DNA from 2 places in the Endozoicomonas sp. GU-1 genome. Region 1 is predicted to be linked to the other one. Evidence: predicted binding sites of a transcription regulator. Region 1 holds the regulator's gene; the other holds the start of a gene.
The links. Region 1 encodes PhoB, which activates phosphate uptake and scavenging genes when phosphate is short. Its sites were predicted from a motif close to TGTCATANNNNTGTCANA; they were not measured.

Region 1 (8,147 bases):
TACCCAGCGCACTGCGTGAGATGATACTGGATCAACATTCGTTGACCCGACGGCTGAAACAAGCACACAACAACGATTTTTTTGTCCGGGTCATTTCCCATGATTGGCAGGAGCCGGATGCATCAGAGAAAGCCTTTCTTCATTGCGATGATCAGCGTGCCAGCATAAGAGAAGTCCTGCTGTTTGGCTCAGGTCAACCGGTGGTTTTTGCCCGCAGTGTGTTACCAGAGTCCAGTCTGTCCGGTGAGAATAGAGTACTTCTGGAACTGGAGGACAGGCCATTAGGTGAATATATTTTCAGTCAGCCCGGCCTGCGCCGTGGACCGATTGAAGTTGCCGATATCAAAGCCAGTGAATTTAACGCACACCTTGATGTGAAATTTACAGCAGAAATCGCCTGGGCCAGACGATCCTTGTTTTTTTTGCGGGATAAGCCTATTTCTGTTTGTGAGGTTTTTTTGCCTGAGCGTGAGGACGGAGGGGCTGTCTGAGAACAGCGCCTGGTTAACTCCTGGTAGCATGTGAAGGGCATTGCATTAAGCCGGTAATTTTTTTACTGCTAACGCCCTAATAACCATTGCTACCGGGTTGGGGCTTTTTGGAGAATAACCTGTCTAACAGGCCCAGCTTATGGGAACCTTCATCAACCTGTTGACGTTTGTTGTAGTCAGGATTTAAATAAACATATTCATCATTCGTACCACCTATACCATCATCATCAGTGAATTCATTGTAACCAATGCGGATAGGGGAATCTTCACGAGATATCAGGTCATTTTCTATATAATGTTCTATTATTAAGTTTCTGGTTTTTTCACGTATATCTCCCAGGTTAAGAACTTTACCAATTACATCAACTACATTGCCATCTTTATCAAGAGTTTGAAGTTCAGCTCCCCACTTTAATAATTGCCTGATCAATTCAAAATTCCCGCTCAAAGCAGCTAACATGAGTGGTGTTTGTCCAATACCTTCGTTTGTGGTATCAAATTTCTGGTTTAGTTGTTCTGGTTTGGCGTATAGCTCCTTGACCAGATCCAACTTGCCAAGTCTGCACGCAAGAGCAAAAGGTGTGATGTCAAGGTAAGTTGTACCTTCAAAGGAAAACGAGCATCGATACCCGGAAAGTTCAGTGGCACCGTGTTCGGATAATAACCTTTTAGCGTTGGAAGTATCAGTGTCGGTAATCGCCGTTAACAGCGTTTTTATAAAAATGTCTGGGCTGGTGCGGTCTGCAGAGGGAGTGATTAAATCACTTTTCATCAATTTACACAGTGTCGATTCATAGCCTGAATCTTTACTGAAAGGCCTCTTCAGTGATTCGGAGGCATTCCTGACAGTGATTGAGGCAGCGCCATCTGGATTGATAACCTTGCAGGATACGCCAGCAATGGAAGTAGTGGGAGATGTTGGGGCATATATTTCTGTTTCGGTTTTTGGCGAAATTTTGGTGGTTGCAACACTGGAATCTGCAAAACGTGGCTCACTTTTAGTTTGTTTGTTTAAATCTGCACCAGAAGGTTTTTCATATTTCAGTGGCTGATCAGTATTCGTTACCTGCATTTTAAAATCTCCATCAATGGTTATTTTTAACGAATATAAATGCCCGGCAGAGTCGATCATGAGCATTTGTAACGTGATGAAGAAAGTGTCTAAACAAAGCTTGTTGATAATCCCATAAATGATATTTTGACTGGGATGTACAAACTTCGGGTAAGAACTTTCTCAGAAACCATCACAACTGTACACTCAGACAGTAATTATCAGCCAAAGTTCCTTCTTGATTTGAAAAAAACGCAATGTCTCAGACAAAACCGGGAAGTATAGGCTCTGCTTTGTCAACAGCCGCCTGTCCAGCGGTAACTTTGTCCAATTGCTTCTCAAGACCATCCCAAAATCTTATTCGTGCTGAAATAGCCTCTTTCACCTCGGCAACGGCCGACGCTTCTGAGGTTTTGTCCCCATTAATAAGTAGCTAACCATATGAAATCATATATTTCTGACTCCTTGTTCAGGCACTCTGCTTCGTTACAACTCCGGTCACATAGCTACGGCTATGCTCCCTCCGTTGTGCCTCGCATAGCACCTGCCCAAGTAGCCAGAAATATGTGATTCCATATGGCCAGCTACTTACAATGTTTCAACAGGTTTTCTGCTGCCGGGCCATGCTCATTCCCATCAAGGTCAATATGTCTCTCAAGGTAGTAGGTCATGGCAGGAACGGACGCCGGGGGGGATTTCCCAATGATTCAACAGGGAAGAAAACATCTGCGGAATGGCATCTTCACGGCCGAAAAGAAAATAACTGGCTACTTCATAGAGAATAATTTCATTAATGAAGCGGGCAGACGGGACATCCGTAACTGGCACCCAGGGTAGCGGCATGGAAGTAAACTCAAGCTGCAATCTTTTTGCCAGCGACATAAAATCCCATACAGCAAAGACCCTGACTATATTTCCAAAACACAGAACTCCAAGGGCGCAGATGAAATTTATACAATCGATAACAGGCGCTGATAAATGTGCAGAGCTGCTGGATCAGCATGTACCACGCTGGAAAGACTTTATTCAACTGGCTCGCCTTGATCGCCCCATCGGCATTTATCTACTGCTATGGCCAACACTCTGGGCGCTCTGGCTGGCGGCCGAAGGCATACCCTCGGTTGGTAATCTGGTGGTTTTCATTCTTGGGGTGGTGCTGACCCGCAGCGCTGGCTGTGTTGTTAATGACTATGCTGACCGACATTTTGATGGTCATGTAAAACGAACCCGGCAACGTCCGTTGGTGACCGGAAAGATAACCTCGAAAGAATCCCTGATATACGCCGCCAGCCTGTTTTTCGTGGCCTTTCTGCTGGTATTGACCACCAATGCCCTGACCATTTATCTCTCCTTTGCCGCCCTGCTACTCGCCTCAGCCTACCCTTTTGCCAAACGACACACTTATCTGCCGCAAGTGGTATTGGGTGCCGCATTTGGCTGGTCCATCCCCATGGCATTTGCCGCCGAGGCCGACACGTTGACAACTCAGACATGGCTGTTGTTTACCGCCAATCTGCTATGGACTGTCGCCTACGATACTCAGTATGCCATGGTGGACCGAGACGATGATTTGCAGATTGGCATTAAGTCCACCGCCATTTTATTTGGCGAGATGGATAATCTGATTATTGCCTGTTTTCAGACGTTTACCCTGGTAGCCCTGGTGATGCTGGGGTTGCAGCTGGAATTAGCCTGGCCATTCTATGTCAGCCTTGTTGCCGCCGCCGCAGGTTTTACCCACCAGCAATGGTTAACCCGCAACCGTGAAAGGGATCCTTGTTTCAAAGCCTTTCTTTCTAATCATTGGGTTGGTGCCGCCATATTTCTCGGTCTGGCCTGTTCTCTGTGATGACCGACTGAAACACCTGAATTTGAAGGTTGAGCCGAAAGCGCTCAACCTTCACCTCTTATCACTTCAACGACGGGAAAACAGTAACTCATGGGTTGGACAACCCGCAAAAAGTCCATCAAATTTTCCTCAACGTCATTTTTCTGTAACATTCCCTCGCTGTAATACCTGTCATAAAGATAAACGGTTACCAAAGCAATCTTCTCTCATTCAACCCCGGGGTATTCTCATGTCTGGCAAAACAATTCTAATTGTGGATGATGAAGCACCCATCAGGGAAATGGTCGCTATGGCGCTGGAAATGGCTGGTTATCAGTGCCTGGAAGCAGCTGATGCAAAACAGGCGCATTCACTGGTGGTGGATAACCGACCCGATTTGATCCTTCTGGACTGGATGCTACCGGACATCTCGGGTATCGAACTGGCCAGACGACTAAAGCGTGACCAGCTGACCGCAGAAATTCCGATCATTATGTTGACCGCCAAAGGGGAAGAAGACCATAAAATCCAGGGTCTGGAAACCGGTGCCGATGATTACATCACCAAGCCTTTCTCCCCCCGCGAGCTCGCTGCCCGACTTAAGGCCGTACTGCGCAGAACTCATGGAATGGACGAACAGTCGGCTATCGTCGTCAAAGGACTGGAACTGGACCCTGTCAGCCACCGGGTCAGTATTGATGGCAACCCTGCCGAAATGGGGCCAACGGAATACCGGCTGCTGCAGTTCTTCCTGACTCATCAGGAGCGAGCCTATTCCCGTGGGCAGTTGCTTGACCAGGTCTGGGGTGGCAATGTGTATGTTGAAGAGAGAACGGTGGATGTCCATATTCGCCGCCTGAGAAAAGCGCTGGGCAGTGGCTATGAGAATTACATTCAAACCGTCAGAGGTACTGGCTACCGTTTTTCCACTAAAGCGTAGAATGATGGAATTCAATGAAAATGGCTTCAGTGACGTTTTCCTCATCACCGCCTGATGACATAAGAATGATGGTCAGGATCAATCACCATAAGCTCAACAAACTGCGGAACTGCCTGTGACCACCTCTGTCCGATCCTGGTTTACCGGTCGAATAGTGTCAATGCTTGCCATCGGGCTGCTGGTCGGCTGGCTGGCGGACCGGATTTTTCTGGGGCTTTTTCTTGCCACATTATTCTACCTTCTCTGGAGCCACCAGCAACTGCACCGATTGCTGATATGGCTTGATAAGGCTGCCCACAAAGAGCTGGATCCCCCGGAAAGCACAGGCGTATGGGGTGAGATCTTTGACGGTATTTATAGAATTCAGCGCAAACACAACCGCTCAAAACAGCGACTTGCCAGCGTGATAGAACGCATACAGGAATCAACGGCAGCATTAAACGACGGAATCGTCATGGCCGACCAGAATGGTTCCCTTGAGTGGTGGAACCGTGCCGCCGGAGAGTTACTGGGCCTGCAAATGCCCGATGACCAGGGACAGCTCCTGACAAACCTGGTCAGAAATCCAAAATTTGCCCGCTATATGGACAATAGCCACGGCAAAGAGCCCATTAAGATCGATTCACCGGTGCATGAGAGTCGGCAGCTTCAAATAGCCATTACCGTTTATGGGCAGGGCAATCGACTTCTGTTGGTCAGGGATGTCAGCCGGTTGCATCAGCTTGAAATCATGAGAACCGATTTTGTTGCCAATGTTTCCCATGAATTGAGAACACCTCTAACCGTGATTTCCGGTTATCTGGAGACCATGAGTGATGGTATGGCAATGAATCCGGATACACCGCCCATCTTTAATCGCGCTCTTGGTCAAATGCAGGAGCAGGCAACCAGAATGCAGCGACTGATTGAGGATCTTTTGTTACTTTCACGGCTTGAAGCGACGGAACCGGAAAGAATAAGTCAGTCAGTGATGCTTAAGTCTCTGCTTGCCGGTATCGTTAACGACGCCAAAGCATTGAGTGGTGAAAATCAGCACCAGTTACAACTTGAATGCGACGATGAAGCCTTATTAACGGGGGATGCCGTGGAGCTGCGCAGTGCCTTTTCTAACCTGGTTTATAACGCTATCCGCTATACCCCGTCTGGGGGAAAGGTGCAGGTGAAGTGGTGGCAGGATCAGGAAGGTGGACATCTGATGGTTCAGGACAATGGTGTTGGCATTGACCCCGTTCATATTCCAAGACTGACTGAGCGTTTTTACCGGGTGGATAAGAGCCGCAGTCATGCGACAGGGGGGACCGGTCTTGGACTGGCGATTGTAAAACATGTGTTATTAAGGCATGAAGGTCGTATCAGTATCAGTAGCCATCCGGGAAAAGGCAGTCGTTTTATATGTCACTTTCCCCTGTCGAGAATCAAGTAAGCCAACGTCGTCAACGTATAGCAGGCCGGTTGAACACGATCTTTCCGGTAAATGGTGATATTAACGCCGTACTTGCCAAAATACAAAATAAAAAAGGGTCTGCAAGACCCTTTTTTATTCAGAGCGAATAAAACTTACTCTTCGATCTGTTCCAGAGCGCAGTCCAGACGCTTCTTGCCAGTGCGCTCCAGGTACGCCTGGAAATCACGTGGCAGACGGCCAGTAGTGGCACCTTCCCACTTAATGCGCTCACCCGCTTCGTTTTCGTATTCAAAAGTGTACTTTTGAATGTTTCTGCGACGCTTCTGTACTGTCTCTTCCGGTTCCAGATTACCCACACCCAGATCATTCATGGAAACACCACGGTCAGCCATAATCTGCTTGATGGCTTCAATGCTTTCCTGCTTCTTCTTACGCTTTTCTTCGTCTTTGGCACGTGCTTCCTGCTTCTCAGTCAGCACATCGTTCAGACGGGAAATGATACGCTCCAGATCTTCCGCGTGTACATCTTTAAACAGTGAGCGAATACGGGTTTTGCTGCTGAGGCGATGCAGAACTTCTTCAAAAATATTCATTTACTCTACGACTCCTTGGTCTTGATAGAACTTCCTACTTAGGAATAAAGATGTTCAATTCGATGAACTTTATACAGCAAGATTTTTTTAGATGGAAGTACCATTATATAAATTTTAAAAATAATGTGAATCACTGATAGTAAAAACTGTCAGTTTATTAATCCAAAATCAGGCAGGTTGTTTTTTTGATCAAAAGGAATAAGTTGTATAACTCCGATATGGATCATGTTGAATGGGAACCACAAAGGACACAAAGAGCACCAAGGAAAAGAAAAGCTCTTCTTCGTGCTCTTTGTGTCCTTTGTGGTTCAAAAATTAATGGATAGTTGCTTAATATTTACCGTAAGCGTACCAGCAATCAATCGACGTTTATTTGCGTTTCTTATTCTCACTGCACTGCCAGCTTTGAGTGACTGCGCCATTTTCAAACGACTCAATCTCCACATCAAACTGCCAGATCCGGTGTATATGCTTCAACAGCTCGTCGGTCTCTTTTCCCAATGGCCGACCTTCATGCTGGTAATGACGGAGCGTCAGCATGCGGTCACCCCGGATATTGACATTATAAACCTGAATGTTTGGTTCCCGATTACCCAGGTTATACTGAGCGGCCAGTGACTCACGGATGGCCTTATAGCCTGTTTCATCGTGAATACTGTCCACCTCAAGATAAGTGCGAGACTCATCATCCAAAATTGAAAACAGTCTTAAATCTCGCATCACTTTGGGTGATAGAAACTGCAGGATAAAGCTTTCATCCTTAAAGTTTTTCATGGCAAAGTGCACAGTATCCAGCCAGTCGCTGCCGGCAATATCCGGAAACCACTCCCGGTCTTCATCGGTAGGGTTTTCACAAATACGACGAATATCCATAAACATATTGAAGCCGAGGGTGTATGGATTGATGCCACTGTATTGCGGGCTATCAAAAGGTGGCTGATAGATAACACTGGAATGGGAGTGAAGAAACTCCAGCATAAAACCATCGGACACCTTGCCTTCATTGTATAGCTCATGCAGAAGGTGGTAATGCCAGAAACAGGCCCACCCCTCATTCATCACCTGAGTCTGTTTCTGAGGGTAGTAGTATTGGGCAATTTTTCTGGCTATTCGCAACAGCTCCCGCTGCCAGGTTTCCAATAACGGTGCATTCTTTTCCAGGAAATAGAGCAGGTTTTCTTCCGGGTCTTTAGGAAAGCGCTCTTCCTGTTCCTGCTCATCTTTCTCAACCTTTGGAATGGTGGTCCAAATGTCGTTCAGAGTTCTCTGGATATACTCCGCCCTCTCTTCCTGCCGGGCCTGTTCCTGCTCAGCGGATAAGGGCCGGGGCCGTTTATATCGATTCACTCCCTGATTCATTAATGCATGACAGGCGTCGAGTATTTCCTCGACCGCCTCAATGCCATACTTCTCTTCACATTGTGCAATATAATGTTTAGCAAATAACAGGTAGTCGATAATGGACTCGGCATCGGTCCAGGTTTGAAACAGATAGTTCCCTTTAAAGAATGAGTTATGACCATAGCTGGCATGGGCTAATACCAGTGCCTGCATGGTCATGGTATTTTCTTCCATTAAATAGGCAATGCAGGGATTTGAGTTAATCACAATTTCATAGGCCAGCCCCATTCTGCCCCGTTGGTAGTTTTGCTGGGTATGAAGAAAGTGTTTACCAAAACTCCAGTGGTTATACATTAATGGCATACCCGTTGAGGCATAGGCATCCATCATCTGTTCAGAGCTGATAATCTCAATTTGATTCGGGTAGGTTTCAAGGCGGAAGCGATCAGCAAGACGGGCCAGTTCCCTGTCGTATTCCTGAATCAGCTCAAACGTCCA
Region 2 (8,147 bases), 310 kb from region 1:
AACCGTTAATTTCTGTGGGGTCCGACGATCATAACGATGCTTTTCACGGACATAGATAACATAGCCACTGTAAAATTCATTTAATTCTTCAATACTGATTGTTGTCGTGCCCTCACCGGTTTCCGGCATAATAATCCGGGCAGTGCCTTCTGCGTGGTCAATATCAGATAAAATGCAGGCTTTGCGTTTATTCAATAACAATACGGCAGGAACAACCAGTGAAGATATTTCGGCAATCTCCCGTTTATGAACTTTACAGGCCAGACCTGCTCTTTCAGACGATCGAATAAATACTTCAGCAGTAAATTTGCCTTTCTCAAGGGGCATTCCAGCTTTTAAAGATTCCCGTGAATACGGATTACCATAATGGCGGGTTAACAAGGCAAGGCATTCAAGAAGGTCATCGCTGCTGACGGGGTGTTCATCAGGGATATCCCAGCCGTCATGAAGGGTACTGGAGTAATTCATAGCTACCTGCTGATTGTTTCATCCGTGTTTTTTTACAAAAGATTGATTCAGAAACAAACAGCATGATTGCCTGAAAGGTATTAATAACTAAAGACTAGCGCAAAATACCAAACAGCTAATTGAAAAATAAAAAATTGAAAACCACATTTTTAAATGTGTGTTCATATCAGAAATAAAAAAACGGGGAATTTAATTCCCCTAAACCATTTCGATTAAATTAAAAGACAGTACTTTTTCAATCATCCAGCTGCTTATCAAACACCTCTTCCTGCATCCGTTTAAGACCAATGTGTCTGACATCCTTACCCTTGACCAGGTAAATAACGTACTCGGCAATATTTCTGGCATGATCACCAATCCGCTCCAGGGAGCGTAATACCCACATAATATTCAACACCCGGGTAATGGAGCGGGGATCTTCCATCATATAAGTCACCAGTTCACGGGTGGCACTTTTATACTCCCGATCCACCGCTTTATCCTCTTTGGCCACCGCAAGGGCCTGCTCTGCATCAAACCGGGCAAAGGCATTCAGGGCATCCTGAGTCATCTGGCGGACATGGCTGCCAATATGACGGGTTTCAATATAGCCTTTGGGTGCTTCCCCCTGTTCTGACAATTTTATGGCAAATCGGGCAATTTTGGCCGCTTCATCACCAATGCGCTCCAGGTCCGTGGCCACTTTGGTGCATGCCAGAACCAGACGTAAGTCGCTGGCCGCAGGCTGGCGGCGGGCCAGAATTCTGGAACACTCCTGATCAATGGACGTTTCCATAAAGTTGATGTCGGTGTCTTTTTCACAAACAACGATGGCCAGGTCACTGTCGGCATTGATCAGTGACTCAATGGCATCACTGACCTGTTTCTCAACCATGCCGCCCATGGACAACAGGTTATTGCGCAGCTCTTCCAGTTCATGGTTGAACTGCTGGGAAATATGGTGGGTCAGCAAATCGCTTTGGTTAGGCATGGATAATCCTTGGAGGCGGCCAGAAGCTGTTGAGATTCAGGAAAGCTCTTCAGCCATAACGGCCAGTAATGTAGTCTTCAGTCTGTTTCTTGCGGGGGTTGGTGAACAGTCTGTCGGTGTCGCCATACTCAATCATCCGCCCCATATACATAAATGCGGTGTAATCCGACACCCGTGCCGCCTGCTGCATGTTATGGGTGACAATCACAATGGTAAATCTGGACTTCAACTCATTGATCAACTCTTCAATCTTCAAAGTGGAGATAGGGTCGAGTGCAGATGCAGGCTCATCCAGAAGCAATACTTCGGGTTCCACCGCAATGGTCCGGGCAATAACCAGACGCTGCTGCTGCCCACCGGACAGGCCCAGTGCGCTTTCATGGAGGCGGTCCTTCACTTCATTCCAGAGCGCAGCCCCTTTCAGCGCCCACTCCACAACGTCATCCAGTACCCGCTTTTTATTGATGCCCTGAATTCTCAGGCCATAGGCAACATTTTCATAAATACTTTTTGGGAATGGGTTGGGCTTCTGGAACACCATCCCCACCCGGCGACGAAGATCAGCCACATTGACGGATTTCTCGTAGATATTTTGCTGCACACCGGAAGTATCGGTGAGCCGTATCTGCCCATCCACACGACAGCCATCCACCAGATCATTCATCCGGTTCATACTGCGCAGCAGCGTGGATTTACCACAGCCCGAAGGTCCGATAAAAGCTGTTACCCGCTGTTGCGGTATCTTCATGGAGACATCAAACAGCGCCTGTTTTTCGCCATAGAACAGGTTCAGCCCAGACACCTCCATACTGGTCGGTTCAAGCTCAAGGTTCAGTACAGAACGACCACGCCCAAGAGACTCAGGATTAACAGCTCCGGGAAGTGCGGAAGGTAGTTCAGCACGACCATCAGCGGTAACACTGGCGTACTTCTCAGGGCTGTTTTCAGGATACGTTATGGCGGTTTTCACAGTAAGAGCCTCACTCAAAGTCTTGTTCAGGCTTTCATCTTTTTTTTCATCCCCTTCCGGCTTTCTATCGATGACGTTATAAAGCTCTTCCGCAGACATCGTGTTCAGTCCTCAAGGCTCTTGTATTTTTCCCGTAACCGGTTGCGAATCGCAACGGCGGACAGATTCAGCACAGCAATAACCATCACCAGCAGCAACGCAGTGGCATACACCAGCGGCCTGGCGGCTTCCACGTTCGGGCTCTGGAAACCCACATCAAAAATATGAAAGCCCAGATGCATGAACTTCTGATCAAGATGCAGATAGGGGTAGTTGCCATCCAGCGGCAAGCTGGGAGCCAGTTTAACAACACCCACCAGCATCAGTGGTGCCACTTCCCCTGCCGCACGGGCAACCGCCAGAATCAAACCGGTCATCATGGCCGGGCTGGCCATGGGCAGCACCACCCGCCACAACGTTTCCGCCTTGGTGGCACCGAGGGCCAGGCTCCCTTCCCGAACGGAGCGGGGAATACGGGACAGCCCCTCTTCCGTGGCGACAATCACCACCGGCAGGGTCAACAGAGCCAGGGTGATGGATGCCCACAGCAGCCCCGGAGTACCAAAGGTGGGGGATGGCAGGGCCTCAGCAAAAAACAGATTATCGATTTCTGCCCCGGCAAAGTAGATGAAAAAACCAAGACCAAACACCCCGTAAACGATGGAGGGCACCCCCGCCAGGTTATTAACTGCCACCCGGATGGCCCGGGTCATCCAGCCCTGACTGGCGTACTCTCGCAGATAGACAGCAGCGATAACACCGAAAGGGGTCACCATAATGGACATCAGAATTACCATCATCACTGTGCCAAAGATGGCGGGGAAGACACCGCCTTCGGTGTTGGCCTCCCTGGGATCATCAAGGATGAACTCACCGACCTTGTCAAAGTAGAAACCTATTTTATCGGTCAGTGACAGGGTATTGGGCTGATAGGCACGCACCACCTTACTGATTGGCTGTTCCAGGGTTTGACCAGCAACGGTTCTGGCCACAAAGCTGTCACGGTTGAACGCCCGGTAAAGATCGCCCAGCTGGTTTTCCAGTTGCTGATATTCCTGATTCAGCTGTTTTCGCTCCGCCTGAATCTCTGCCTGACGGACAGGGTCCCTATCACCGCTCAGCTCCAGACGGCGCTCGGCCAGACGCAGCTGTTCTATTGCGGCGTTTATTGAGCCAATGTCGTGCTTTTCAATCTGGTAGATTGCCTGATAAATCCCGAGCGCCCGATCCAAACGCTTATTGAAAACGGTCCAGGCCGATTCACCGCTGGCAACGGTGACACCATCTTCCTGAACGGACTCCAGGAAGCCGTAGAAATTGCCCCATTCACGACGCTCAAGCACCATAATGTCTTCAGGGTATTGGCGATTACTCAGCCACTCATCGACGATCCAGACAAAGTCAGCACCACTCAGGTCCCGATTGCCCTGCTTCAACAGATCACGGGTATATAACTCCTGACCGTTGATCACCTCAAGGCCAGACGACTCCAAACGAGCCGCAGGGACTTCTTCACTGTCAGTAATCTCTCCGGCAACCATTCGGACGGCCTGCCCCGGAGGCTGGTAATCGGCCACCATAATCTGGCCCGGCCAGAAGTGCCCCAGCCCGCGCACAGCGATCAACCCCAGCAGCCCGATCACCAGAACCAGACTGATGGCAACCGCACCGGCATTTAGCCAGACCCAGGGGGCACCGCTGTTAATCCATGCACCAACAGAGCGTTTTCCGGGGCTTTGAAGGGAATTATTCATAGTCATTTCTTATCCTTTTTCCCTTCTTAGAGCGAGCTGTATTTCTTACGAAGTCGATGACGCACCATCTCCGCCGCCGTGTTCACCACAAAGGTAAACAGGAACAGCACCAGAGCGGCCAGAAAGAGAATTCGGTAATGGCTACTGCCCACTTCAGACTCTGGCATTTCAACCGCAATATTGGCCGCCAGCGTCCGCATACCCTCAAAGATATTGGCATCCATAATGGGCGTATTCCCTGTGGCCATCAGCACGATCATGGTTTCACCTACTGCCCTTCCCATACCGATCATCAGCGCAGAGAAAATACCCGGACTGGCGGTCAGAAGAACCACCCGGGTCAGGGTCTGCCAGGGTGTTGCTCCCAACGCCAGGGAACCATAGGTCAGGTGCCTGGGTACGCTGAATATCGCATCCTCCGCGATGGAAAATATGGTTGGAATAACGGCAAAACCCATGGCCAGTCCTACCACCAGGGCATTACGCTGGTCATAGGGAATGCCCAGCTCGGTGGTCAGCCAGGTACGCATATCACCGTCAAACAGCCAGAGTTCCAGACTGGAACTGAGCGACATGGCCAGGGCACCACTGAGTAACACCACGGGCACCAGCAATCCGGCCTGCATACCGTCAGGAATCCGGTGACGTATCGTTGCAGGCAAGCCATCCCAGGCAAAAGCAAACATCAGGATGCCCGCTGGCACAAAGAGCAACAGGGCAAAAATACCCACCAGCTGATTTTCAATCAGCGGGGCCAGCCAGAGCCCGGCAAGAAAACCAAGAATGACCGTAGGCAGGGCCTCCATCAGCTCGATCACCGGCTTTACCTTTCTGCGCATGCCCGGAGCCATAAAGTAGGCGGTGTAAATAGCCGCACAAATGGCCAGTGGCGCTGCCAGCAACATGGCGTAAAACGCCGCCTTGAGCGTCCCGAATGACAGCGGCATCAGGCTCAGCTTGGGCTCAAAGTCATTATTTGATGCCGAGGACTGCCAGATGTAATCCGGCTGGTTGTAAGACTCATACCATACTTTACCCCACAGGGCAGACCAGGATATTTCCGGATGCTCATTGTCGATTTTCAGGAATTGCGTCTCACCCTGGCTGGCCAGAATCAGATAATTGCCTCTTGGCGCTACGGCCATTTGATCTATTCGACCCGCAGCCAATGGCTCCACCAGCAGAGAACGGTTTGCCGTGGTGTAATACAGACCGACCTGCCCCTTCACATCCGACGCCAGAAAGCCTTTGCGCCGATGCTCCGGAACAATCTTGTCGATGGGGTCACTGCCGAGGCTGAAAGAGCGAATATTGTGCAAATTCAGACGGCCATCTTCACGAACCATAAACCACTGGGCGATATTGCCTTCTGAGTCACCCACCAGCAGGGATACCCCGCCCAACAGAAACGTCATCGTGGTAACGTCCACTCCCTTAGCGGTCAGATTGAGCGTCTCATGGATATAGGGACGGTCAATATCGCTGATATTGATCACCGTCAGTTGATTGCTGCCGCTGAGGACATAAAGCCAGGTTTGTTCCGGATCAATCAGCAACCGGCGGATATCCAGGCCACCCTGCGCAGAAAGCCCGCTGATCACCGGCAGGGTGACGGACTGCTGCTCAACAGTGATGGACTCGGTTAAAAAATCCGCTTCCTTATGGACAACCTCCATCACCAGGTGGTTATTGCTGCTGGCGGCCATCAACAGCTTTTCCTCACCGTCACTGATGGCCAGTTGTGCAACCGGAGCCGAAAAGTCCTTGATGGCAAAGGGCTGCCGCTCATAGGGGTAGCTGACTTCCGGTGTGATCTTCCGGCGGTCATCTGGCCAGGTAATCCTATAGCCCTGATCAAACAGTATGACCTCACCGTTGGTAAGACCGGCCGCCATCAGATTGGAACCAGCAGCATCCCTGACCACCCTGACCACCTCATTGCCCGCAGGTATTGGCAGCAACTCATTCTGTAGCCATTCACCGGTTTGGGAGGAGAAAAAACGCAGATTACCGGAAGCCTCTGCTTGCATGGCCACTTCGGCCTGCTCTTCAACGGCGAGAAATATCGGTGCTTTTTTTGTAGCAACTGGCTCATCAACGAAAGTCAGGGCCGATGGGTATGAAGCAACCCGGGTAATCTCAGCGCGGTTAAATAGCGGCAGGACCTCGTAGAGGAGGTAAAAGAAAATCAGGAGAATCGCCACAATCACGCCAAGACCTCCGGAGGCAACACCCCAGCGGGCGAGACGGTCTTTCAAGAAGCGCAGGGAACGATATTTTTTTAGTGCCGGTGTATTGAAATCAATACCCGGGCTGTTATCCATCGAATTTTGATACATGGCGCAAGTCTGATTAAATCATGCCCGTAACTTACAGAATCAATATGACAGTAATGTGACACCGGGAAAAAATCATTGCCCGGGCCGACAGATCATTGTAATTTAGTGGCTGCCAATAACGGCTGTAAGCCTGAATTACCGAGCTTACAGGCCTGTTGCAAGCGCATCATGATCAGAGAAAATAACGATGTTACCCAGAAATCTGCTAACAATACCCGGTACTGACACCCAATCAGAACAATGTAGCTCTGCCCTTTCCATGATCCCTTCCCTGCATGCCCACCGACACCATCATCACCATTGAACGGCTGATTCGACCCTGCTCGAATACATTTACTTTTATCGCCTGAGCTTCTAGCCTCAATGTGTAATATATTAATTTGCAACTAGAAAAAGAGCTCAAGGCACAGCCAATCAAGGAATGCGACAGCTCCTGACGAGCTCTGCACTGATCTGCTATAGACTGATCTGTTATAGATCGTGCTGTGGATAATGCTGTGGATTGAAGTATCGCAAACCGCTTATAACTCAAAAGAACACAAACTGGATTACTATGAACGCTGTCATTTTGGCTGTTGCCATCATGCTGACCTTGAGTGTCTTGCGTGTAAACGTTGTACTTGCCCTTTTTTTCGGGGCTATTGGTGGAGGTCTTGCCGGTGGACTGGGGTTTGATGCCACACTGTCCGCTTTTGCCGAAGGGTTGGGGGGTGGTGCCAGCATCGCCATCAGCTACGGTATGCTGGGTGCCTTTGCCATGGCTATATCCGCATCCGGGATTCCCCAGTGGCTGGCCGATCGAATTATTCAGAGGGTAGCCAAGACCCACAAAACAGCTGGCCTCAGAATCTCGATCCTCGGAAGCATTCTGCTGATGGCCTTTGCCTCCCAGAATGTGGTCCCCGTACACATCGCCTTTATTCCTATTCTGATCCCACCGCTACTGGGTGTTTTCAGCTCCTTACAGCTGGACCGCAGGGCGGTAGCAAGCACCCTGTCGTTTGGTCTGATCGCCACCTATATGCTGGTTCCCATCGGTTTCGGCAATATCTACCTGACCCAGATCCTGGCGGGCAACCTCAACGATAATGGCTTGAACATTGATCCTGACCTGATGCCATCGGCCATGGCTCTGCCGGTACTGGGCATGTTTATTGGTCTGCTTGTGGCTGTGTTCTGGACTTACCGTAAACCCCGCCACTACCACATTGCAGAGAGCGCCCTGAAAACCGCTAAGGAAGAGCTGCCATCCATGGAGCCAAAGGCCGTGCTGATTACCCTGGTATCCATTGCTGCGGCACTCGGCGTGCAACTGTTCACCGACTCCATGGCCATGGGTGCAGCCACAGGCTTTATGATGATGATCCTCGGCGGCATTGTGCACTGGCGGGAAGCGGATGATGTCTTTGCCCGAGGTGTAAGAATGATGGCCCTGTGTGGATTTATCATGATCTCTGCCTCTGGCTTTGCCGAAGTACTCAGGACAACCGGGGATATTCCTGCCCTGGTGGCCATGGTTGAAGAGCTGGTTTATGGCAGCAAGGCACTGGCCGCATTGCTGATGCTGGTTGTTGGATTGATGATCACCATGGGCATTGGTTCTTCCT

Region 2: a site for PhoB is predicted at 6,584-6,601, ahead of O3276_RS13130 (ABC transporter permease subunit). Genes of this name have one in related genera too.

Annotation. Positions count from the first base shown of each region.
Region 1 covers NZ_CP114771.1:3,518,775-3,526,921, forward strand. Annotated here, with positions in the region: gene O3276_RS14690 (chorismate--pyruvate lyase family protein) at 1-491, shown strand, start outside; gene O3276_RS14695 (ankyrin repeat domain-containing protein) at 568-1,623, opposite strand; gene O3276_RS25795 (DUF3050 domain-containing protein) at 2,127-2,213, opposite strand; gene O3276_RS14700 (DUF3050 domain-containing protein) at 2,197-2,505, opposite strand; gene ubiA (4-hydroxybenzoate octaprenyltransferase) at 2,486-3,391, shown strand; gene phoB (phosphate regulon transcriptional regulator PhoB) at 3,621-4,310, shown strand; gene phoR (phosphate regulon sensor histidine kinase PhoR) at 4,426-5,733, shown strand; gene O3276_RS14720 (H-NS family histone-like protein) at 5,868-6,308, opposite strand; gene O3276_RS14725 (SpoVR family protein) at 6,678-8,147, opposite strand, start outside.
Region 2 covers NZ_CP114771.1:3,211,946-3,220,092, forward strand. Annotated here, with positions in the region: gene O3276_RS13110 (cysteine peptidase family C39 domain-containing protein) at 1-468, opposite strand, end outside; gene phoU (phosphate signaling complex protein PhoU) at 704-1,438, opposite strand; gene pstB (phosphate ABC transporter ATP-binding protein PstB) at 1,488-2,507, opposite strand; gene pstA (phosphate ABC transporter permease PstA) at 2,513-4,201, opposite strand; gene O3276_RS13130 (ABC transporter permease subunit) at 4,228-6,540, opposite strand; gene O3276_RS13135 (Na+/H+ antiporter family protein) at 7,094-8,147, shown strand, end outside.